Regions from separate parts of the Paenibacillus sp. EC2-1 genome, predicted to be linked through region 1. Evidence: riboswitches for the same ligand, from Rfam matches in the RefSeq annotation. Region 1 holds a riboswitch; each other region holds the start of a gene.
What was found. A riboswitch is a leader RNA that binds a small molecule or an ion and turns the genes downstream of it on or off. The one in region 1 is predicted to bind cobalamin.
Positions count from the first base shown of each region.

Region 2: it holds a riboswitch for cobalamin, as region 1 does, so the genes downstream of both, ACK8P5_RS20760 (ABC transporter substrate-binding protein) here and ACK8P5_RS03450 (ribonucleoside-diphosphate reductase subunit alpha) in region 1, are expected to answer to the same signal.
Region 3: it holds a riboswitch for cobalamin, as region 1 does, so the genes downstream of both, ACK8P5_RS06865 (anaerobic ribonucleoside triphosphate reductase) here and ACK8P5_RS03450 (ribonucleoside-diphosphate reductase subunit alpha) in region 1, are expected to answer to the same signal.
Region 4: it holds a riboswitch for cobalamin, as region 1 does, so the genes downstream of both, ACK8P5_RS18495 (S-layer homology domain-containing protein) here and ACK8P5_RS03450 (ribonucleoside-diphosphate reductase subunit alpha) in region 1, are expected to answer to the same signal.

Region 1 covers NZ_CP186006.1:720,351-726,597, forward strand. Annotated here, with positions in the region: gene ACK8P5_RS03445 (ribonucleotide-diphosphate reductase subunit beta) at 1-1,025, opposite strand, end outside; gene ACK8P5_RS03450 (ribonucleoside-diphosphate reductase subunit alpha) at 2,119-4,452, opposite strand; cobalamin riboswitch at 4,648-4,879, opposite strand; gene ACK8P5_RS03455 (MTH1187 family thiamine-binding protein) at 5,179-5,484, shown strand; gene ACK8P5_RS03460 (YuzF family protein) at 6,013-6,247, opposite strand, start outside.
Region 2 covers NZ_CP186006.1:4,443,075-4,449,321, reverse strand. Annotated here, with positions in the region: gene ACK8P5_RS20785 (hypothetical protein) at 134-295, shown strand; gene cobD (threonine-phosphate decarboxylase CobD) at 485-1,576, shown strand; gene ACK8P5_RS20775 (adenosylcobinamide amidohydrolase) at 1,593-2,315, shown strand; gene cbiB (adenosylcobinamide-phosphate synthase CbiB) at 2,312-3,289, shown strand; gene ACK8P5_RS20765 (histidine phosphatase family protein) at 3,280-3,873, shown strand; cobalamin riboswitch at 3,957-4,167, shown strand; gene ACK8P5_RS20760 (ABC transporter substrate-binding protein) at 4,412-5,413, shown strand; gene cobT (nicotinate-nucleotide--dimethylbenzimidazole phosphoribosyltransferase) at 5,486-6,247, shown strand, end outside.
Region 3 covers NZ_CP186006.1:1,460,947-1,467,193, reverse strand. Annotated here, with positions in the region: gene mnmA (tRNA 2-thiouridine(34) synthase MnmA) at 1-187, shown strand, start outside; gene nrdG (anaerobic ribonucleoside-triphosphate reductase activating protein) at 278-781, opposite strand; gene ACK8P5_RS06865 (anaerobic ribonucleoside triphosphate reductase) at 778-3,000, opposite strand; cobalamin riboswitch at 3,160-3,333, opposite strand; gene ACK8P5_RS06860 (PCYCGC motif-containing (lipo)protein) at 3,393-3,938, opposite strand; gene crcB (fluoride efflux transporter CrcB) at 3,992-4,345, opposite strand; gene crcB (fluoride efflux transporter CrcB) at 4,342-4,743, opposite strand; gene ACK8P5_RS06845 (replication-associated recombination protein A) at 4,782-6,089, opposite strand.
Region 4 covers NZ_CP186006.1:3,926,088-3,932,334, reverse strand. Annotated here, with positions in the region: gene ACK8P5_RS18500 (S-layer homology domain-containing protein) at 1-1,323, shown strand, start outside; cobalamin riboswitch at 1,525-1,724, shown strand; gene ACK8P5_RS18495 (S-layer homology domain-containing protein) at 1,866-6,247, shown strand, end outside.

The sequences.
Region 1 (6,247 bases):
TCGTCGAATCCATTGTCGTCGCCGACTTTACCGTAGTTACGGGACTTCGCTTCGAAGAAGTCTGTCTTGGTTGCGTTCAAAGCTTCGTCGGAGAAAGGTTTAATCCAAGGCATGCAGTTTACATCTACGCCTTCATAAGCTTTTTCCATACCCATCATCTTCAGACGACGGTTCGCAATGTATTTAATGTAATCGGACAGCTCGTTTAGATCGATGCCGCGAACGTTGCTGAGTGTGTAGTGAGCCCAGTTTGTTTCGAGTTCAACAGCACGGTCGATTGTGCGGTACAAGTAGTCCATGTTCTCTTTGGAGTTCAGTTCAGGGAAATCAACAAGAAGCTGCTTGAACACTTCAGCGAAGAAGTAGCAGTGTTGGTTCTCGTCACGCTGAATGTAAGAGATCATCTGGCTTGTCGCCATCATCTTCTGGTCACGTGCCAGGTTGTAGAAGAAGGCGAATGTGCTGTAGAAGAAGATCCCTTCGAGAATCAGGTCAGCAACCATGGATTCGAAGAAAGTCTGTGGTGATGGATTATCACGGAAAGACTGATAAATATCTGCGATGAAACGGTTGCGGTCCAGAAGAACCGGATCATGCTTCCAGTATTCAAAAATCTCTTTCTGTTCTTGCTCCGATACGATTGAAGAGAGAACGTAAGAGTAGGATTGGTTGTGGACAACTTCCTGTTGGCCGATGATTGCCGAGATCGCTTCAAGGGAAGAGTCGGTAAAATAGCGCTTCACATCGCTAACGAACATTGTCTGCATGGAATCAAGCACAGCCAGCAAGGAAATGTTAATTTTGAATGTGCGCTGTTCTTCCGGATCAAGGCGTGGGAACTGCGATGCATCTTTGGACATTGGAATCTCATCAGCGATCCAGTGGTTCAAGAGTAGCACTTTGTATAGTTTGTACATGTGCGGCATACGGATGTCGTTCCAGTTCAGAATACCTGAACATTCACCTTCGATGATACGAGTGGATTGGTTAGGGGCTTCGGTATTAAATATTTTTTGCATTTGCATGCTTAATCTCTCCTTGGAGGCCGGATATCTGGGACGGAAATCCCCTCTACAGCCGCTGTTGTTACCCCTTTGCTTGGGGTCTGGTATTCATAACAAAGGCGGACGTAAACTCTTCCGATGGGATATCCTTAGCCGATGTAGTCTTTAAATGATTTAGTTAGTATATTCAATTGCTGGTTTGCGGATCGCCCGCTTACAGCAGAAGGATGGACGAAGTAACATAAACAACTCACAAGTTATGCACTAACCCACAGCGTATCCCGTAGGGAGAGCGCTCTGAGCAGGTATGAAAGGTATAGAAGCACAGAGTAACTCACAAGTTATGCACTAAAATAGCGCAAATCCCAAAGGGAGGGCGTTCTTAGCAGTTAGTAACTCTAAAGAACGCCCATGTAATTCACAGGTTATGCACTAAACTCACAGCGATTCCCGAAGGGAGAGCGCTCCAAGCAGGTAGTAGAGGTAAAAAAGCGTAAAAGTAACTCACAAGTTACGCACAAACTTGGAGCAAATCCCAAAGGGAGAGCGTTCCTAGCAGTTAGCAACACTAAAGAACGCCGATGTAACTCACAAGTTACGCACAAATGTGGAGCAAATCCCGAAGGGAGAGCGTTCCTAGCAGTTAGTAACTCCAAAGAACGCCGATGTAACTCACAAGTTACGCACAAACGTGGAGCAAATCCCGAAGGGAGAGCATTCTTAGCAGTTAGTAACTCCAAAGAACGCCGATGTAACTCACAAGTTACGCACAAACGTGGAGCAAATCCCAAAGGGAGAGCGTTCTTAGCAGTTAGTAACTCCAAAGAACGCCGATGTAACTCACAAGTTACGCACAAACGTGGAGCAAATCCCGAAGGGAGAGCGTTCTTAGCAGTAAGTAACACTAAAGAACGCCCGTGTAACTCATTATCTTCGCTCTAAAGTAGAGCGTTCCCGAAGGGAGTAAGCGCTCCTTACACCAGCAAGCCGTACCTCAACCCAAATCACTCCTTAATCGAAGCTCTATTTCCGGGTGTCCAGAGGGCAGAGCCCTTGGGGCCCTCCCTTGGAAGGGAGGGTTTGGGTGGGATCGAAAAAGGGTTTATTAAAGCTTTTAACTAGCACATGACTCACATTCTTCAATCGTAAGCGCACGGCTACGTACATAGTAAGTCGATTTCAAGCCGGCTTTCCAAGCATGAAGGTGAAGTTCCAGGAACTCAGAAGCCTTGATGTCCGGACGAACGTACAGGTTGAAGCTTTGCGCTTGGTCAACGTGACGCTGACGAGCGGCTGCCATTTTGATGGACCAGTTCTGATCGATCAAGAAGGCTGTTTTGTAATACCAGATCGTCTTCTCGGACAGGTCCGGAGCTGGGTTAGCAATCTTGTAAGTTGTTTTCTCTTCATAAGAAAGAAGTTCGTACAGTGGATCAATACTTGCCGTAGAGCCAGCGATGATGGAAGTCGATCCGTTTGGTGCGATCGCGAAGAGCCATGCGTTACGAACACCATTTTGCTGCACTTCTTGCTGCAGTTCACGCCACTGTTCTGTTGTTACATATTTGCCTTCATGCTCACCATCGGTGTAACCACGGAACGTGAAGTATTCACCGCTCTCCCAGTCAGAACCTTTGAATTTCGGATAATGACCTTTTTCTTTGGCCAGTTCCATACTGGATTTAACGAGCAGATAGTTGATTTTTTCATACAGACTATCGTTATAGGCAACCGCCTCATCGGATTCCCAGCGAATACCCTCAAGAGCCAGCAAGTGATGCAGACCGAAGGTTCCGAGACCGACTGCGCGGTATTGGCTGTTCGTGTATTGTGCTTGCAGTACTTCGATATTATTGATGTCGATAACATTGTCGAGCATACGCACCTGAATGGGTACGAGACGTTCGAGCACACCCGCTGGAACTGCACGAGCCAAGTGAATGGAGTTCAGGTTGCAGACAACAAAATCACCAGGAACTTTGGAGATGACAATGCGAGTCTGTCCATCCTTGGTTACAAGCTCTTCTTGTTCCACAACGGTAGCCGATTGGTTCTGCATAATTTCAGTACACAGGTTAGATGAGTAAACCATACCGTGTGCGGAGTTCGGGTTAGCGCGGTTAACCGTGTCACGATAGAACATGTACGGTGTACCGGTTTCTAGCTGGGATTTCATAATACGTTTCATGATGTCGATGGCTTGAACCGTAATACGGGAAAGCTGTGGATTCGCTACAGCCTCTGCATATTTTTCACGGAATTTGCCTTCGCCAAGTTTCTCGTCATAGAAGTCTTCCAGACCGAGCGGACGACCGTTCTCGTCTTTCCAACCCATTACTTTCTTCACTTCGTGCGGGCAGAAGAGACTCCACTCATCACGAGCTTCAACAGCTTCCATGAACATATCAGGTAGACATACGCCGTGGAACACGTCATGTGCTCTCATACGCTCGTCACCATTGTTCAGCTTCAGATCCAGGAAGGCAAGGATGTCTTTATGGAATACATCCAGGTAAACGGCAATTGCACCTTTACGTGTACCAAGCTGGTCTACGCTAACAGCGGTGTTGTTCAGCTGACGAATCCAAGGGATAACGCCGGAGCTTGTGTTCTTATGTCCACGAATGTCTGAACCACGGGCACGAACCTTTCCAAGGTAAACGCCGATGCCGCCACCCATTTTGCTGAGACGAGCTACGTCCGTATTGGAATCAAAGATGCCTTCAAGTGAGTCATCCACAGTATCGATGAAGCAGCTGGACAGCTGGCCTGCTACCTTCTTGCCGGCGTTGGACATGGTTGGCGTTGCTGCGGTCATATAGATATTACTCATTGCCCAGTATGCTTCTTTAACAAGGTCCATACGTTTCTCAGCAGGCTCTTTGTGCATGAGGTACATGGCAATAATCATATAACGCTCTTGCGGAAGCTCCATCACACGACCATCAAAATCAGTAGCAAGATAACGCTCAGCTAGTGTCAACAGTCCGATATAGTCAAACAGCAGGTCACGGGTATAATCAATCGTTTCTGCGAGTTCTTCAATTTGTGCTTTGGTATAGCATTCCAGAAGCTCTTCACGGTAGATACCTTTTTGCACCAGCTCAGTAATGAGAGGATATAGGTTACCGTATGGCTCGTCCGGATAAGCTTTGTAACGACGATGGTTAGCCGCTTTTTTATATAAGGATGTCAAAAGCGAACGAGCCGCTGCGAACTTCCAGTTCGGTTCTTCTTTAGTAACAAGCTCGAGTGCCGACATGGTGAACGCATTGCTGATCTCCTCACCAGTTACTTGTTCGCCACGGAGTTTAGAATTCACACCGCGAAGCAGTTGCTCCTTATTCAGCATGTCTAGTTCATTCAAAATCCGATCGGCATAAACAGAGAGGCGATTTGGATCAAAAGCTAATTGACGGTTGTTCGGTTTAACTACGATTTGGGGCATGGGTAAATCCTCGCTTTCTTAGGGGGAAATGGGAAAAAGAACATTAAAAAAACATTTTCCAAACCTTAGGAAGGTTGAAAATGTTCGTATGCGCTGTGGGTGAAGTGTGCATAGTAGCTTGAGCCGCCGTTTTAGGGCTCGCTGATATGTACAGACGCAGTAAGAGAACACTTTCCTAATTTCCCGTAGGATAGGTGTTGTACTTGCATACAGGCAGGTCTCCTGACTTGGGGTATAGAGTTCGGCGCCTTCCCAAAGGTCTAGCGTTGTAGCCTTCAGTGACTTAAAGCCGAAGTCATCTCAGAAACGCAAAAAATGCGATCTAAAACCCTTTACAGTGGCGGGACCGTGATGGATTTGCACCATGCTTCCCTATTAAGTGTGACAACTCTATGAAGTGTCAAACACCTGCATACACTATATTTGGTTGATGTTTATTAAATTTAACCCAATATATTGTGTTTGTAAACTCTTTTCTTAAAAATAGACGCAAGGTGAATTATAGCAAATGAGGAGGGAAATCGCCAATCTGCAATCCGCCAAAAGAGGGTGAGATTTCGCACATTTTGACGAATTACGACCTTTTCTAAGGAGATACACGCTTTATGAGTCATTGCGTTTGAGAGCATTATTTGAACGGGAATCGGTTCAAATGAGAATTTGAAATGATGTCCTAGACTGGTACAATAATGTTATGTAAAAGCCTATATTAGGAGGTTATCGTCCATGGCCATTGCTGAAGTAACTATCATTCCGATTGGAACGGCTACAACAAGCCTAAGTATGTATGTTGCAGAGATGCAGAGGGTGTTGCAGAAGCAGGAGAGAATCTCATATGAATTGACGTCAATGAGTACGATTATCGAAGGTGAATTGAGCGATGTATGGCAGGCTATTGCCGCGCTTCATGAAGCACCTTTCTTATCCGGTGCCAAGCGTGTATCCACATCTGTCAAAATCGACGATCGCCGGGATCAAGCTTCATCAAGCAAACAAAAGCTACAATCTGTTCAAGACAAGCTGGGTGGTTAACAAGGAGAGGACATGCTTTCAACTCCTTTCGGTAACCTAGCTATAAAGGGATAATTAGCGCAGCTCTCTGATATGGGGGCTGCGCTATTTTGTTATTGTTGAATTGACATAATTTACGGTACATTCACTCCTTGCTACTTTTAAAAACCTCATACTGGAGGATATAACCTTATGGTATTTTATGTGTTTATATATTAAGCCTATTAAAAATACCATCGCCATGAATTACTGTAATACTGGTGGGTGGTACGTAATATACACATATTAAGTCTAAAAGTGGCAGGGAGCTGAGTATCATTTCTATCGAATTAGCAACCATTACAGCAGTATTTATTATTGTGATATCTAGTACCTACCCGTTCTTATACTGGAGAAAAACAGGGAGTAATCGGTATCTTAGCGTAGGGTATAAACTCGTTTTTCTCCTACTATTTATGTTGTTATCTGCGTTGCTACTTCATTCAATAGTCTGAATAAATAGAATGAAATACCAAAAAGAGCTGCTGGTCTGCAGCTCTTTTATATTTATTATTCAGGCATAATCCATACAATCTCAGCGATACGAACGAAGAATTTTCTACCTCTAGTTTCGATAATGACATGATCTGGTTTTACGCCAGCAACGCATCCTTCCACGCTTCCGCGTGTCGTTTCAATAACAACACGTTTTCCCATAACCGATTGTAATGTTTCTACAACACATGGATCGACAGGATATACAACAAGTGGTTGCGTCATTTGAGGTGCTTGGTGATGGTGGTGC
Region 2 (6,247 bases), 1.7 Mb from region 1:
TTATATCCTTAATTCATGTGATAGAGACCACTAGTAGAATCCAACACGTGGATATATATGGTATATTTGCTGTGTGTGCTCCATATAAATGGAGGATCTTAAGAGGTAACAATGTGAATCTAAGGAGGATTACATGGGACAAGAGAGGGAAGTGCAAGAACTTAAAGAGCGAATAGAGCAGCTTGAGAATCGATCTAATGGTATGAATGTATTGAAAATCTTGCTTATTATTGTATTAGCTATATTTTTGTTATTGGTTACGGTCGGAGTAGTCCAATTTGTAAGCAGTGGATAGAGTAATCAGGAATGCTGCGATTACCCTTTCAGCGAGTGAATCAAGTGTTTACAATAAAACTAAGCTTCCTATAAGTCAGGAACAGGGAAGCTTTTTTTCTATGCTCATTTATGACTTCTCATTGACGCATTCGAAGCTTCAGCGCGATAATAGCATCATTGAATTCATTAAGTCAGGAGCGTAATCGGTATGTTAGAACGTTATGGTCACGGGGGAGATTTAGAAACGGCAGCAGAGACATATGGAATAGCAGAGAGCCAATTCCTCGACTTCAGTGCCAATATTAATCCGCTTGGGCCACCTAAACAAGTGCTTGAGCAATTGGGACAAGCGTTATCCTCAATTATTCGTTATCCAGATCCCGGACACCGTCAATTTAAGCAGATTCTAGGACATAAACTGGGAATTCGTGAAGAACACATTTGTGTAGGCAATGGTGCAGCTGAGTGTATGTCTCTCATTCTTCTGGGACTGTATCCTCAAACGGTGGGCATTGTAGAACCTTGCTTCTCTGAATATCGCCAACTATCGGAACAGTTTGATATCGAAGTACAATCGGTACGCGGTAGACCAGAACTGGATTGGAAGGCGACGGTAGAGGACATTGGGGAGCTTATGCAGCAAGTGGATCTGGTGTTTCTCGGGCAACCTAACAATCCAAACGGCGTACAATACCGACTAGAAGAGCTTCGCCTGTTAGCTGAACAGGCTGAACAATCACATACCTATCTTGTTATCGATGAAGCTTTCATAGACTTTATTCCAGAAGAGCAACAGGCGTCTTTATTAACGGAACTGTATAACTATCCGCGAACGATACTGGTAAGGTCGATGACGAAGTTTTATGCGATACCAGGTCTGAGATTAGGCTATACGATAGCCCATCCTGATATCATTAAATTCATGACTGGAAAGCAGGTAACATGGAGTGTGAATGGTCTAGCACTGTTAGCGGGTGAGGCGGCACTAAATTGTGATAAGGAATTTGAACTGGGTACGATGGAGCTCATTACGGAGCAACGTGTACGCTTAATCCAAGGGCTAAGTGCACTGGGGTGTGAGGTCAGTCCAGGAGAAGCTAATTTCTTGTTGGTGAAGCTCCCTGAATCTTGGCGGGCAATTGACATGCAGCAAGAGCTTGGACGGCGAGGTATATTAATTAGAAGCTGCGCGATGTATCCAGGACTTGGAGATAACCATGTTCGAATTGCTGTTAAAGATGCGGAAGCTAATCGAATATTTCTAACCGAAATAGAGCATGTACTCAAGAATGTAGGTTGAGAATAGGAGTTTTATCATGACAACACCTTTTTTGAATAATGACAAAATGGAATATAGATCTGTGGCTTGTCCCGGATTAATCTTGACCAAGCATGAACGTCATTTACAACTTCAGGCTCCCACCCTTCTAGATGGTCTTAGTAGTGCTATACACGGTGGAGGTATGGGGAAGATTGATCGGATCGCTAATATATATGTGGATCGATTGTACAACTGTAGTAATCCGGAACAAGATATAAGACAACTGTTTCATGAATGGGACTATTCCCTGCAATCAACGGCAGGCTTACTGACAGCCGTTCGCTTGGAATATGCAGCTGTTCTTGAAGAAACAGATAAAGATGCTTCCGTATTTTGCTGTACGACAGCTGGAGTATCCAACGGTGCACGTGCTGGTTCTGCGCGGACCACATACCCGATGTATCAGCCTGGAACGATAAACATCATGTTAGTCATTGATGCAAGAATGACTCAAGCAGCGATGGTGAACGCCATTATTACGGCTGTTGAAGCGAAGACGGCTGCCCTTTCGGATCTCGGCATACGTGATGCAGAGAATGGTCTAATTGCGACAGGGACAACGACAGATTCAATCGTGCTAGGAGTTAGTCAGTCGAATGCTTATCCAGCCGAGCATAGATACTGCGGAACAGCTACAGATCTCGGAGCTGCTATTGGACGCACCGTGTATGGAACCGTACTGGAAAGCTTCAAGGCTCCGGGAGTGAGGCGATCATGATGGAATGGACCATTGTATTCATCCTCTGTGCGGCATACCTGTTAGATCTCATCATTGGAGATCCAAGATGGATTCCTCATCCCGTGATTGGCATGGGGCATGCAATTAAGCGATTGGAGAAGTGGATTCGTAGTCGCTTCACTAAACCAGGCCATCTGAAAAAAGCAGGGATCCTGTTCCCAGTCATGATTGTGGGAGGTTCGCTGCTTATTACTTGGGCGCTACTTAAGGGCTTGTATTTCATTCATCCGTGGCTTGCCATTTTAGCCGAGGTTGTGTTGATCGCAACAACGATTGCTACGAAAGGACTGCGGGATGCAGGAATGGGCGTATTTAACCATCTGAAACAGGGGGATTTACCTGCCGCACGGCAAGCACTCGGTATGATTGTTGGACGGGATACAGCACACTTGGATGAACCTGAAATCGTTCGGGGAACCGTTGAGACGGTCGCGGAAAATATTGTAGATGCCATCGTATCCCCACTATTTTACGCACTGATCGGAGGAGCTCCGCTTGCTATGGCCTATCGTGCAGTAAACACCCTGGATTCTATGGTTGGATACAAGAATGATAAATATCTCCATTTGGGCTGGGCTTCTGCACGATTAGATGATATCGCCAACTTCATTCCAGCACGAATAACGGCATTACTGCTCGTTGTTAGTAGCTGGATGCACCGCCTTGATTACAGACGGTCGTACCGAACGATTAGGCATGACGCACGTCTTCATCCGAGTCCCAACAGTGGATTTCCAGAATCAGCTGTAGCTGGAGCTTTAGGAATTCGTCTTGGGGGCGAGAATGTATATCATGGTGTCGTATCTTTTCGAGCTTACATGGGCGAGTATACACGTCCAATGAATAAGAATGATATTCTGATAACCAATCGATTGATGTTGACTGCATCAATACTATTTTTATTACTAAGTTTAATGATCTTTGGGCTAGTAGGTGGAGCATTATGGAGTTAGAACTGGTATGTATTCGTCACGGTGCCACACAGTGGAATAAGGAGAAACGCTATTTAGGTCACACCGATATCGGACTGCTTCAAGAATCGCTGACTGCGCTTTTACCATTGAGGGAAGAACTTGAAGGAATGATATTTCGTCAAATATTCTGTAGTGACTTAAAGCGATGCCGGGAAACATTAGAACAGGTGTATACGTCTTCAACCGAACAGGTAGTCTTCGATAAGCGGTTACGAGAAATGGATTTCGGAGCGTGGGAGGGTCTCACCTACGATCAGTTGAAACATATACCCCTGTATCGGCATTGGTTGGATGATCCTCAGTCTGTGACACCGCCGGGAGGTGAATCGTGGGAGCATTTTCAGAAACGAATAGCAGAATTTTTAGATAGTCTAGCTCATGATATGGGCAATGATAATGAGAACAATCGGATACTTATCGTCACACATGGAGGCGTGATTAGGCAGATTGCAGCGATGACTATACCGGGTTCATCGTTCTGGGATTATACAGCTGAGCCTGGAAGCCAGCTCATTCTAAAACTCAAACATGTGGATGAGACATGGATCGGGAGCCGTGGTTAAGCCTTCAATATCCGTTACAAAGGGTTGTAAGCTACTCATATGTAACCTATAATCATGAGTTGAGAGGTAAGGCTTGTATCTAAATGAATATGAACTTATAAGGTCTAGGATTAGAGCCAAGTAAAGTGCTTCTGTTCCTAGTTAAAAGGGAAGTTGGTGAAATTCCGACACGGTCCCGCCACTGTGAAACAGGGATATTCTCGATGTACCACTGTTCTGCGCCTAAGTAGAATGGGAAGGTGAGAATATCGATTACCTGTGAGTCAGGAGACCTGCCTTATAAGCGTACGACAGTCCTTCGAGGAAAGGATTACGTTTGGCTTGTGGAAGTACTGTGGTATGACTCGGTACTATGCCTGTGGAACAGATGGTCATCAACTGACTATAAGTCCTTAAGACGTAATCCCTGATTCTTTCTTAATTATGAGAAGATCAGGTTTTTTTTGTTGCATAGACTTCGTAAAATGAGGGTTCATTGAAATTACAAGATGCATCTCACCAAACATACTTCGAAAGAAGATAGGGGAGAGAAATAACAATGAAACAGTTATGGAAGAATTGGACTACAGGCGCACTAGCGATCATAATGGTACTAGCGCTCGCGGCTTGTGGCAGTAATGAGGAGCCGAAACCAGCAACGGACCCTACACCAACAGAACAAGTAACTCCACCGGCTGATGAAGGAACGACGCTCAAGACGGAGTACCCTTTAACCGTTAAGGATGCTACTGGAGAGTCCCTTACATTTAAAGAAGCACCGAAGAAGATTATATCGATCTCGCCTGCGGAGACTGAAACGTTGTTTGCAATCGGACTCGACGAAGAAGTTATTGGTGTATCGGATTTCGATGATTATCCAGAAGCGGCTACAACGAAACCGAAAATGGGTGGTCTATATAATCCGAACGAAGAAGCTATTATTGCCGCTTCACCTGATCTCGTAGTAACAGGAATCTCTATGAGTGCAGAAGCAGCTCAGCATTTGCGTGATCTAGGAATTACGATTTACAAGACAGATCCGAAAACTGTAGATGATGTTATTGCTAATATTGAAGCTTTTGGTCTGATCACAGATCATCAAGAACAAGCTAAGACAGTCGTGGACAAAATCAAGCAGGATCGTGAAGAAGTAACGGAAGCTGTAAAGTCACTTACACCTGAGCAGAAGAAAAAAGTATATATCGAGTTCTCCCAAGGCTGGACAGTAGGTAGTGGAGAGTTTATGGATGAGCTGATCACCTTAGCAGGCGGTGTTAACGTCGCTGCGGATACGGTGGGATGGAATGAAATTAGTGAAGAGAAGATCATTAAAGATAATCCGGATGTCATCTTGTTCTCCAAGAACGTTGTGAATGAGGAAACAAAGGAAACTTTGGACCAAATCATTAAAGCACGTAGTGGTTGGGATCAAATTACAGCTGTGAAGAATGAAGCGATTTATGGTCTTGATGATAACCTAGTAAGTCGTCCAGGACCACGTGTAACGGAAGGTCTTAAGGAAATTGCTAATGCGATTTATCCTGAACTGATGAAGAAGTAAAGGAAGTAAGCTGACACTATCTAATGGATGCTTGCTTACATCTAAGCGCAATTAATAAAGGAGTAATGATGTATGAGACAAAGTGTCATGGAACGTATCGGAGAAATTCGCGGGCTGGATCAATCCGCCATGGAATTAGCGAAACTGCATATTAATAACCTGACGGTCCCACCTGGCAGCCTAGGCAAACTGGAGGCAATGGCGATACAACTCGCGGGTATAACGGGGAACATAAAGCCTTCATTTGACCGAAGAGAAGTTATTATCATGGCAGGCGATCATGGTGTTTGCGATGAGGGTGTGAGTGCTTTTCCACAGGAAGTTACACCTCAAATGATTCATAACTTTCTCGCGGGTGGTGCAGCGGTTAACGTTCTAGCCAGACAAGCGGGTGCAGAAGTAGTATGTGTGGATATTGGGGTGAATAGTGAGCTGTCCCACTCTGATCTTCTTTCGCATAAAATCCGGTACGGTACCGCGAATATGGCACAGGGTCCTGCAATGTCTTACGATGAAGCAATGCAGTCCATTATGGTCGGTGTTAAGGTTGTAGAAGATGCGGTTAAGCGCGGAGTACAATTATTTATTACAGGTGAAATGGGAATTGGAAATACGACGGCCAGCTCAGCGGTAATCTGTGCACTCTCTGACATTTCAGTTCGGGATGCTGTAGGCCGAGGAACCGGCATTGATGACTCTCGTTTGCAACATAAGATATCCGTAGTTGAAAGAGCACTTGAGGTGAATAGCCCTGATCCCAATGATCCGGTAGATGTACTGTCTAAAGTAGGCGGTCTTGAAATCGGAGGTTTGGTTGGTGTTATTCTTGGCGCA
Region 3 (6,247 bases), 740 kb from region 1:
CGCAAAATTCCGCTATCGTCAGCCAGATCAACAAGTGACGATAACGCCAAGAGAAGACGGTACTGTTCATGTTGCGTTTGACAAGCCTCAAAAAGCCATTACACCTGGACAAGCCGTTGTGTTCTACCAAGGCGAAGAGTGTCTAGGCGGCGGGACCATAGAATACGCTGAGAAAGTACCGTATTAAGCAAAAATTACGGTTTACCGAAGAACCAAAAAGGCATGTCCCTGTAAGATTCATGTGAACCTGAGGGACATGCCTTTTTTGGTTATCGATCTAAGATAAATTCATTTCGACTACTTGCCCTTTATCTACACTTCGCGAGACATCGACTAATCGCTGATTCCGACTTCCTCGGAAAGGTAGGGACGTATCTTTCTCTCGTTCATTAAACTTGCCGTCAACGATGACATCACACATTAAAGCTAAGTTTTTAAGCTTCGGCTGCTTCATTACAGCTTCAAATGTAAAGCCAGTATAAGCCCATATATCTTTATCCGGACAACATTCCTTAAATTCCGATAAAAAGTCCACACATTCTTCTGCAGAGAAGAAAGGATCACCGCCACATAGTGTAATTCCGTCAAGTAGGGGATTAGCGGCAATCTCCTTCAAAATCCGTGACTTCAACTCTGCAGTAAAAGGCTCACCCGCTTCAAAATCCCAAGATTCTTGATTGAAGCACCCAGGGCATGCATGACGACAGCCACTAATAAATAGAACAGCACGCACGCCCTTGCCTTCATTTATACTTTCCGGAATATAGCCACAGATGTTCATTGGTGCTTAACCCGATCTTCAACCTCAGCTTGCTTAGCTGAATTGAAACGTTCCGTATAGTTGCCCGTTAAGTATCCCGTTACCCTGCGTAGACGGTGGAACAGCACCTTATCCTCCCCCACACCACATTCCGGACATGTGGATCCGATAATCCCCTCATAATCACAGACAGGACAACGGTCCAGTGGGTGATTGACCGAGAAGTAACCGATATCTTGCTTAAGTGCGAACTGTACAATGCTTTTGAAAGCCGCTGTATTTTGCCGGGCATTTCCATCCAGTTCCACATATGATATAGCACCTGCATTACATAGCTTGTGAAATGGTGCTTCCCACTCGATCTTTTGAAAAGCCGCTACAGGATAATATACCGGGATATGGAATGAATTTGTATAATATTCCCGGTCGGTTACACCAGGAATCTTGCCATAAGTGCTTCGGTCCATCTTTGTGAATTTTCCGGATAAGCCCTCTGCCGGGGTAGCGAACAGCGTGATGTTCAGATTGTATTTCTCACTCATTTCATCACAATAAGCACGCATACACTTGATCACATCAAGCCCGAGCTCTCTTACCTTCTCATCTTCTCCGTGATGATGTCCTGTCAAAGCTTTCAAGCTTTCAGCAAGTCCGATAAAGCCGAGTGCAAGTGAACCATGTTTCAAGAGATCCTCCACCTTATCATCGGGAGCCAATTTCTCGCCACCTTCCCACACCCCTTCACGCATCATAAAGTCAGAAGCTTTTGCAGGCTGCTTGGCTTGAATCTTATAGCGGTGAATTAATCCTTCAACAGCAATTCCCATATAGTGCTCTAGGCTGTGAAAAAATCCATCCAGATCCGCTTCCTCACGTTTACCTAAGGCTATGCCATGATCAATTCCTAGACGTACCAAGTTAATCGTATTAAAGGATAGATTCCCTTTTCCACTGAGACGATTCCTACCAAACCGATCAGAGATTGTACGTGTCCGGCAGCCCATCGTTGCAATGATGGTATCCGGGTCCTCCGGACGGTAATATGGCAGATTGAAAGTCGCATCCACATTGACAAAGTTCGGGTATAAACGACGACTGGAGCATTCTATTGCTTTTAAAAACAGATCATAATTGGGGTCCCCTTCTGACTGGTTAATGCCTTGCTTGCACTGGAATATATGTTGTGGAAAAATCGGAGTTTCCCCGCGACCAAGTCCCTTCATCGTCGCTTCAAGGAGCGCATGCGACACCAGCCGTCCTTCCGTAGAAGTGCACATTCCATAATTTAATGAAGTGAAAGGAATCTGGCCACCAGCCCGGCTGCTCATCGTATTCAGATTATGAATGAGAGATTCCGCCGCTTGCTTCGTTTCGTTCACAGTCTCCTCGTAGGCGAATGAATAAGTACGCGGGAATTGTTTTTGCAGTGAAATATTATCCATAATGAGTTCTTCATCCAAGAGATCAGACCCTGAATTCAACTCTCCTTCACCGAGATAGTTCAGCCCTTTCCGAAAATGCTTACGAAAGGACTTCCCTACATACGGCGCCAAATCCCAATCGATCTTATTGCCCGACACTCCGCCAAATTGGCTGTTCTGCTGGGACTGAAATATGATTGCAACAAGAGCCATAGCGGTCATAATACTTTGTGGTGAACGCACTGATCCATTTCCAGTATTAAATCCATTTGCGAGCAATCGATCAAACGGAATAAAGATACAGTTCGTTGTTCCTAAAGCATATTGATCCAGGTCATGGACGTACACATATCCGTTTTTTAACGCTTCGTTTAGCTCGGGTGGTAACATGAACGAACTTGCCATCCACTTAGCATATTCCGAACCGATCCGACTCATTTTCCCACTAAAAGATTCCCCGTTCAGATTCGCATTTTCCCGGAGCAAATCCATGTCCTTCACACCGATAACATCATTACTAATCTTGTACAGCTCTCCACGCTTCATACGTTCCAGATCGCGTGCTTCACGGTATTCCTTATACGTTTTAGCTGTACTTTCGTGTCCGATCTTCTTCAAGTACTGAATAACAAGATCTTGTATGTCTTCAACCGATATTTGATTCATGCTGCTTATCTCGTCTTCAACCATCTTACCAATCCGAGATGAGGCATCCTCTTTAGTTATTCCTTCTGCGGCCTCAAATGCTTTGTCTACCGCTCTCATAATTCGTTTAACATCAAAGTCAACCTGTGTTCCATCTCTTTTAATAACTTTCATGATTATTCTCTCCTCCTACTACTAAAGCACAAATAAAAAGAAGCATGCTGCCGCTTAGGTTTACGGTAGACATGCTTCATCCAAGAATCCGGTATATAAATCAAGACAGACCAAGATACCTATTCCTACCTGATACACCCTCCTATCAACCGTAGGCAATACAGTGTTGTCATAATGGCAGGTATCTGGCTTCAGTACATTTGGAAAGAGATGTTCAGGCTCGTACTATTCTTTCGCGAGTACCTGTTACAGTGGCGGGACCGCTCCGGATTCTCACCGGATTCCCTTTTAAGATCGGAACGTATCCGATCACCATTAATCACTATATGTAGTTGTCATATCAAAAGATATAACAATATATAGGTGATTAACTGTAACAATAATCACAGTGCCTAGTTAACTTCTGTCGGCATAGGCGTTGGCGTAGGCTTTGCATAGCCTGTCTTGTACTTCTCATCAATAGCATTCCGGATTTCAGTTAGGCTTTTTCCTTCACTCTTCATTTTGGCAGATTCAACAGCGATCTCAAGACATACGCCGCAACGAGTACCATGATCATCCCACACAATGCTGCCATCTTCTTTAACCTCATCAATAAAGCAATTCAAGTTGCTATCATGCCCAGCGCTTTCTCCACATCCGCAATAACATGGAATCCATGGGAGCACATCTTTCACCTGAGCAGCGAGCGCATAAATTGTCCGGAGTTCGTCACTTTTTCCATTCAAAAAAGTTGGCAGATCTTTAGCAGATGCCGTCATCTCCTGAATATCTCCATTGGCAAGAGTCGTCTGTCCCCCATGCTCATGAGTAGCTTCTGTCCCTGTTTTGGAATTTGCCTCGCCTTTACTTTCCGTTTTACCAGCACCACATCCACTCAGAAGTAGACCAGCAGATAGCATCAGAATCCCAAACTTTTGTTTACGCAAGTTCTTCATCCTCCCCCAAATGAAATAATAAAACAAATAATTTCGTAGAATACTCTCATGCTTTATGTTGTTATCGCAAGTCCCGCCCATGCTCCTGCAAGTCCAAGAATTAACGATATAGAAACATATAATAGGGCTTCTGTGTAACGTTTGTTTCCTGCCAAGGAGACTGCCTCATACCCAAATGTTGAAAAGGTAGTGAAGGCACCGCAGAACCCTATTCCTAAAATGCTATACATCACTTCAGGAATCCGCTCAGCAGAGCCGGCGAGTATCCCAAGAATGAAAGAACCTACCACGTTTACAAACAGGGTGGCCCATGGAAAAGAACCTCCCGCTCTTTTTCCAATCCAGCTGCCAACGCTATAACGAGCAATTGCCCCAAAAACACCGCCTAACCCGATCCATAAGATCATGTCGTCTCACCTTCTCGTGCTGATCCCATCGTTCGTCCCAACCAAACACCAATCAAAGACATGAGTAGTCCACCGATGACACTAAGCATCACATAGAGCACTGCTACGAGCATATGGCCCTGACTAGACAACCTTACAGTATCCACCGTAAAGGTAGAAAACGTTGTGAAAGCTCCTGTAAATCCCGTGCCTATTAGCAACCGAATCTCAGCAGAAATCCGGGTGGAACGTAAGCCATAGGTTAAGAACCAACCCAGAAACAAACACCCCATCAGATTAATAAGTAGGATAGCAGCCGGAAATCCGCTGGCTGGCAGTGGAACTATTTCACTCAGACCATAACGGCATAATGTCCCGGCAAATCCTCCCGCACCTACGAAAAGTAAGTTTTTGTTCATACGAAAATCCCTTCCAATACGATTACATGAATCCTCTGTTAATCATCCTTACGCAAACGCTGATTGTGCGAAATCTTAGCCTCGTTGCCCTGCTCGGTCGCTTGGTAAAATACACGACGTGTCAGCTCCTTAGGCAAATAATCCTGCTTCACATAATGCCCAGGGAAATCATGAGGATACTTGTATCCTGCATGTCCGAGCTTTGCGGCTCCTTGATAATGGGTATCCCGCAAGTGAAGCGGTACCTCTGCTGATTTAAGATCTTCAATAGCAGATGTGGCGCGCGAGATAGCCGTATATACCGCATTTGATTTCGGGCTCTCTACTGCAAAAAGAATCGCCTGTGCAATGTTCAACTTCGCTTCAGGCCAGCCGTTATGACGGTAAGCATCTAATGCACTGACAGCTTGTACCATCGCCTGTGGATTGGCTAGACCGATATCCTCACTACTGGCAGCAATCAAACGGCGAATAAACACCATCGGGTCCATGCCCAGCTTCTCTACTGCATACAAAAACCAGAAAAGTGCGGCATCACTAGAACCACGTATACTTTTATGAAAAGCAGATAATACGTCATACTGCGTTGACTCATCGGCTCGAACTGTTGGACGCCGAATGGATTCCTCGGCAACTTCGAGCGTAATATGGACCGTTCCTTCCTTAGTAGGAGGTGTTGTCATTGCTGCCAATTCGAGTGCATTTAAAGATCTCCTGATATCACCATTCGCCATCGAAGCAATGTGCTCAAGTGCATTCTCGTCAACCTGTAGCTGCATAAAACCAAGCCCTTTATCCTTGTCCTGAAGCGCACGCCTCATAGCAATAAGGGAGTGTTCTCTTGTTAGCGGCTCCAGCTGGAACAAAGTTGAGCGGCTCATGAGAGCCCCGTTCACATAATGAAACGGATTCTCGGTTGTGGCACCGATAAAAATGATAGTCCCTTTCTCAACTGCAGGTAGCAACGCATCTTGGCGGGAACTGTTGAACCGATGTACCTCATCTAGAAACAGAATGGTTTTGGTACCATACAAGGACTTGTTGCTCTGAGCTTGTTCAATGACCTCACGTACCTCTTTCACTGTTGCCTCTACCGCATTAAGTCGAACAAACTCGCCTTGCGTATGCTTCGAAATGATGTGAGCTAGCGTTGTCTTACCACAGCCCGGCGGACCATAAAGTAAAATGGATGATACCTGATCCGCTTCTATTGCGCGCCGAAGCAGTTTACCTGGTCCTACTATATGTTCTTGTCCAATATATTCATCGAGGTTTGAGGGACGCATCCGATCAGCCAGCAGCCGGGAATCGCGATCCTCTTCACGACCGAGAGAGAATAAATCCATCATTACACATCCTTGCCTATAATCATCATTGAAAACTATGATCTTGATTCTGTTACTTATCATATCACAATCTGGTAATCACATCGCCACTGTAAGCAAAGCCTAAATTCTAATAAATCCCAAACTTTTCTGGATGATCACTCGTTTAGGAACAAACT
Region 4 (6,247 bases), 2.3 Mb from region 1:
GACGGCGGAGGAAATAACAATGGAGGAAACAACGGCGGTGGAAATAACGGTGGAGGCAACAATGGAGAAGGCGGCAACAGTGGTGGCACAACAGTGCCGACAGTCGGAGATCCAGCATTGTATGAATCCAAAGGAAGCGAGCTGACGGTTGATCCTGCTCACAACAAAGTGAAGGCTAAGCTGGATGCTGCAGCGTTTATGCAGAAGGTTCAAGCATTCGAACAAGCAGGGAAAAATGCAGGCTCTGTACTGAGAATTGCGATTTCCGGTTCTTACGATGGTTACGAGGTTGCGATTCCAGCAGAAGCATTAAGCCGTTTGGCAAGAAGCAAGCCTGATGCTGTCATTGAAGTAACTAGTCCACTAGGAAGCTATGCATGGCCGGTTTCTGAACTGGTAGGAAAAGGTCTTGATGCAAACGGACAAATCATTGTACGGGTTGAACAAGCAGACCTGACAGTACAGAAAGGTTTGGAAGAAAAGCTTACAGACAGAGGTATAAAGGCACGAAGTGCAGCTGTAAGTTTTGAAGCAGAGCTGAAAGAAAAGGAAGCGACAACGGAGCTAACACCAACAGGCTATGTAGAGCGCAAGCTGATCGTAAATGGTGTATTGAGCAATCCGAATGAAGTAACGGTAATGACATACGATCCGGCAACGGGAGAGCTTCGATTTGTTCCAGCCGTATTTACGGTAAAGGACGGCAAAACGGTGGCGACGATCCAACATAACAAAAATGGTTTGTATGTGATCGTGGAAGGTAAGAAAACGTTCGCAGATCTACAGGGTCACTGGGCACAACAGGCAGTAGAAGCTCTGGCTTCCAAGCTGATCGTGAAAGGGAAAACAGAGGGAACATTTGATCCAATTGGTCGAGTGACGCGTGCAGAATTTGCGTCCTTGCTCGTGAGAAGTTTTGGTTTGTCGAACAAAGAAGTAGATCAAACATTTTCTGATGTAGCAGCAAGCAAGTGGTATGCAGCAGATGTGAGTACAGCCGTAAAATATGGGTTCGTACAAGGAGTAGGCAACGACAGATTTGCTCCTGAGGCACTCATTACGAGAGAGCAAATGGTCGTGATGATGATGAATGCGATTCAGTTCGTACAAGGAACAGCAGGGGCTGGAGCCAGCCAGCCAACCTTTGCAGATCAGGATCAAATCTCATCCTATGCTCAAGAAGCCATTGCAGCAGCGGTGGATAAGGGACTAATTAAGGGCAAGGCAGCAACAACCTTTGCGCCAAAGGATATGACGACTCGTGCTGAAGCTGTAGTCGTTCTGCAAAATGCATTGCAATATTTGAGCTTTATTAATAAGTAGGTTTCAACAATACGCCTGATCTACATCTAGAATCAGGCGTATTTGCATTGCGAAAAATGTATTCATTATATATAAGGTGGATTATATCTTTAGCGTTGATACGGCGTCCTATTAAACAAATATTCCGATATTTCAATATTTGAAATCTTTTCCTTGGTAAAAAGTGATATATTTATTAGAATGAATAATATAACAATCAAATATGGAACACGCGAAACAGGTGCCAATTGTGAATGGAATCATCCATCTCATAAATTGGTTAAAAGGGAAGTGGGTGAGAATCCCACGCGGTCCCGCCGCTGTATAAGAGGAGTCCTTGCAACGATGCCACTGGGGAACTGGGAAGGCTGCTAGGATGTTGATACTTGAGCCAGAATACCTGCCTGTTTTGTCACACCACAACTCTACGATGGATAGGAAGGTGTTTATTAGTGCTGGCTAAATATAGCTGCGTAATCTATTAGACCTCTTAACGATTCAAGTTGAGAGGTCTTTTTGTGTGCTGTTAAACGAAAGATGAATTGGAAGGATGATGGATTGAGATGAGAAAAAATAAATTAATCGCATGGCTGCTGATCATAAGCATTGTAATGACGATGTTCACGAACGGGATGACGGTATCCTACGCGGATGAGGCTGACACTTCCGTTGCTCCAATAGAAGAGCTTACTACTGTTAACAATGAGCAGATTGAAGAGGTAGATACAGAACCCAAGGAAGATAAAGAACCTCCGACGATTAAGGTAGAAGGAATACAAGATAACCAGACGGTATCATCTAGTGAAATAAGCTTCAAAATTACAGTAACAGATAACGTGTACACGGACATTATTCCAGAAGTCGCAGTGAATGAAGACGTGTTACCAGCGGTTCAGGATCAATATAAGGCTACTCTTCTTGATGGGGAGAATAGCATAACCATAACGGCTATCGATGGCGCAGGGAATGAGACAACGACAAGCTTTACGATTATCAAGAAGATTGACACTGTAACACTCGCAAAAGAACATCTGGATAAAAGTCTTGCTTATACTCTTGATAGAGTAAAAGCTCCGACTCTGGGGACAGGCAACGGTGAGTGGGTTATCATCTCTTTAGCGCGGGCTAATTATCCGGTGCCTAGCGATTATTATAAGATCTATTACGACAATGTCGTTCGAGAATATGAAGCATTAATGTCTAAGAATAATGTATTTAGTACTGAACATTCCAGATTAATTCTGGGGCTTTCTTCAATCGGAAAAGATATAACAAATGTGAACGGGCATGATGTACGAAATCCTCTTGCTGACTACACCTATGTTGCTAATCAAGGCATTAATGGACCCGTTTATGCTCTCCTGGCACTTGACAGCAATCGTTATGAGATTCCAGATATCACCAAAGAGAGTGTGCAATCCACAAGAGAATCTTTTATAAACCTCATCTTGGGTAAAGAGCTTCCTAATGGTGGATGGGCATTCTTTGGGAGCACGATAGATCCGGATATCACGGCAATGACGATGCAAGGACTGACCCCTTATTATCATGAACGTGAGGATGTAAAAGCAGCAGTAGATCGGGCTATTGAGGCGTTATCTAAGGCCCAAATGAAAGATGGAGGTTATGGTTACGGATCATCGCCAAATAGCCAGAGTATTGCTCAGGTTATTATTGCCTTAACCGGTTTGAGGATAGACCCACACACAGATGATCGATTTATTAAGAATGGAAATTCAGCATTAGATGCCTTGCTAACATTTGCTGTACCTGATGGTGGCTTTATGAACACGAAGTTAGGTGCTGTCAACAGCATGGCTACGGATCAGGGGACACTTGCCCTAGTAGCTTACGACAGATTTAAGAATGGTAAGAATCGTCTCTATGACATGACTGATGTTCAATCTGAACAACCAGAACTTCCAGAACAACCCGAGTCTCCTAAAGATATAGTAGTGACATTGCCATCGGGTGATAAACCGGATGTTGTTATACCGAAAGATGAGCTTGATTATATCGTTCCTATAAAGCCAGAAGATAGTAATAAAGAAATTACGATAACGATTCCGGCGGATAAAAACTCAAAGGTAAGTGCTAAACTTCCCTCGAATAGCAGCCTTCCAAAAATAGAGGCTACAAAGGGTAATGTATCCGTCTTGATCCCTGCAGGTACTGCGGTCACAACGGGCGACGCTTCAGCATTGGAGTTATTAACTTCAATCCATAAGACGGATTCTTCTTTAAAAGATCAGATCAAACCAATTATTCCAGAGGAACATAAGCTGGATGAGATTGTTCAGGCATTCACAATGGGTGGTAAGGGTAAGATCGAATTCAGCTCCTTCATTACCTTAACCTTCAAGGGAATGAGCGGGAAAGAGGCTGCCTATATCCAAGACGGATCAGCCCACGCAATTTCGAAGTACTCAGGCGATGAGCAAGGGTTGAGCAGTGGGAAGAAAGAATATGCCTATGATAGCGGAAAAGACTTAATCGTCAAAACGAAACATTTTACAGACTTTGTCGCTTACACAACAAGTGTAATTGAAACGCCAGGTAACGGAGGTGGTACAACACCGAAGCCAACACAATATGTGACCCTGTCTGTAGATAAACATTCGATTAACAAAGGGAACGTTATCTCAGCCGTAACCGTGGAGATTCAGTCTGGTGACACGGCTTGGAGTGTGTTGAAGAGAGAACTGGACAAGCGGAATATAAGTTATTCCTATGACTGGCCCGAGCAATATGGAAGTGTATATGTAAAGTCCATTGCTGGTGATGGAGAATTTGATCACGGAAGCGGTAGTGGCTGGATGTACAGTGTTAACGGTTCATTTCCTAGCTATGGTGCGAGCAGTTACACCTTAAGTGATGGCGATCGTCTTCAGTGGCGCTACACGAAGAACTTAGGAGCAGATTTAGGAGAAGACCCTGGTAAGTGGGAAGGTACCCCAGGAGGATCGACATCGGTTGCTCCAGGTATCGTGGTTGATTCGAATGATAAGACTCCGGTTATCCAAGTTCCGAAGGATATTTCAGCGGACTATACCATAAACATCACACAAGCGCTAAACCAAAAAGATCAGATTACCATTAACATTCCGGACGTTAAACATCGAGTATTCCTGAATTTGGACGAAGTGAAGAATGCAATGCCTACCATTAAGGTGGTTAAGGGAAAAATTTCAGCCATCATTGAGAAGGGCACCCTTTTCAAGTCAGGGGATCGCAAACTCGAGCTCTTTACAGCAATCAATAGTCAAGATACACAATTACGAGAGTTGATTAAAGGCAGTATCAAAGGAAATGATCAGCTTGATCAGATTCACCATGCTTTTGTTATGGGCAATAAGTCAAACCAAGCTTTGTTCGATAAGCCGCTGACATTCATCGTTCAAGGTGGCAAAGGACAGCTTCCAGGCTTTGTTGAGAATAACAAATTCTCAGCAATTGAGATTTATGACACGGAGGAGCAAGGAAAGCAGGCTGTAAATAGCACCGAGAAGAAAGCCTATGCCTTTGTTAAGAATAACGACCTGTATATAAGAGCTAATCATCTGACGACCTTCGTTACCTATACGACTTCGAAGTCAGCAGTAGTTAAGCCTGTGGATTTGAAAGATGTCTATAGCGATGCCAGTACCATTTCGTCATGGGCATACAGTGCGGTAGGCGAGGCAACAGAGCACGGATTTATTCAAGGTAATCAAGGTAAGTTTAAGCCGAAATCTGCAATCACGAGAGCGGAGTTCACCAAGATATTGGTGTCTGTTCTGGGGTTAGATCTAAACACAAGCAAAGGCATTACCTTTAAAGATGTCTCTCTGAATGATTGGTTCTACCCTTATGTGAATGCGGCTTATAAAGAAGGATTAGTAGTTGGTTCTAATAGTAACTTTAATCCGACCGATATCATTACGCGGGAGCAGATGGCAGCAACGGTTGTAAGAGCGCTCGATGCCACGCCTACGAAGCCGTCCGCAATTATTAAAGATATCAATTCCGTATCGAAGTGGGCTAGAACGGATGTTGAAACGATTGTTGCTCTAGAGTTGATGCTTGGAAGTAATAATCAATTCAAACCAAAAGATTCCGTAACAAAAGAGATGGCAGCGGTTGTTGCCTTGAAGGCATACAAATATAGAGACAACAGTAAAGAAGAAGATACGAATACTAGCGACGCTGTTCATCAAGAAGTAAAGAACAAGATCCGAGAAACAGCCTCATTTTTGCAGAAAGAAGTTAAAGATCCTGTAATCGCTAGTGTTGGTGGAGATTGGACTGTATTTGGACTGGCCCGTTCAGGTGTAACCGTGCCAGATGCTTATTATGCTCGATACTATGCCAATGTGGAGAAGATCTTGAAGGAAAAGTCAGGCAAGCTTCATAGCGTCAAATATACGGAATATGACAGAGTTATTCTTGCTTTAACCGCTATGGGGAAGAAGATAGATAATGTCGCGGGTTATGACTTAATCAAGCCGCTTGCCGATTATGAAACGCTAATTAAACAAGGCATTAATGGGCCGATCTTCGCTCTTATTGCATTAGATAGTAAGAAGTATGAAATACCTGTTGTTAAAGAAGTAAAGACACAGACAACTAGAGAGAAACTGATTGATTTTATCCTGAATCGTGAGCTTAGTAGTGGTGGATGGGCACTCGGAGAACGCCCTGATGTCTCTGACCCGGATATTACGGGGATGGTACTTCAAGCACTAACGCCTTATTACAGTTCAAATCCGAAAGTGAAGGTGGCTGTGGACCGCGGTGTTGCATGGTTGTCCAAGACACAGACTGCTGACGGAGGTTTCTCAAGCTGGAGCTCTACGAATTCTGAGAGCATAGCACAGGTAATTGTAGGCTTAACCAGCATAGGAATTAACCCACACACGGATGCCCGTTTTATTAAGAATGGACACTCACCTATTGATGCTTTGTT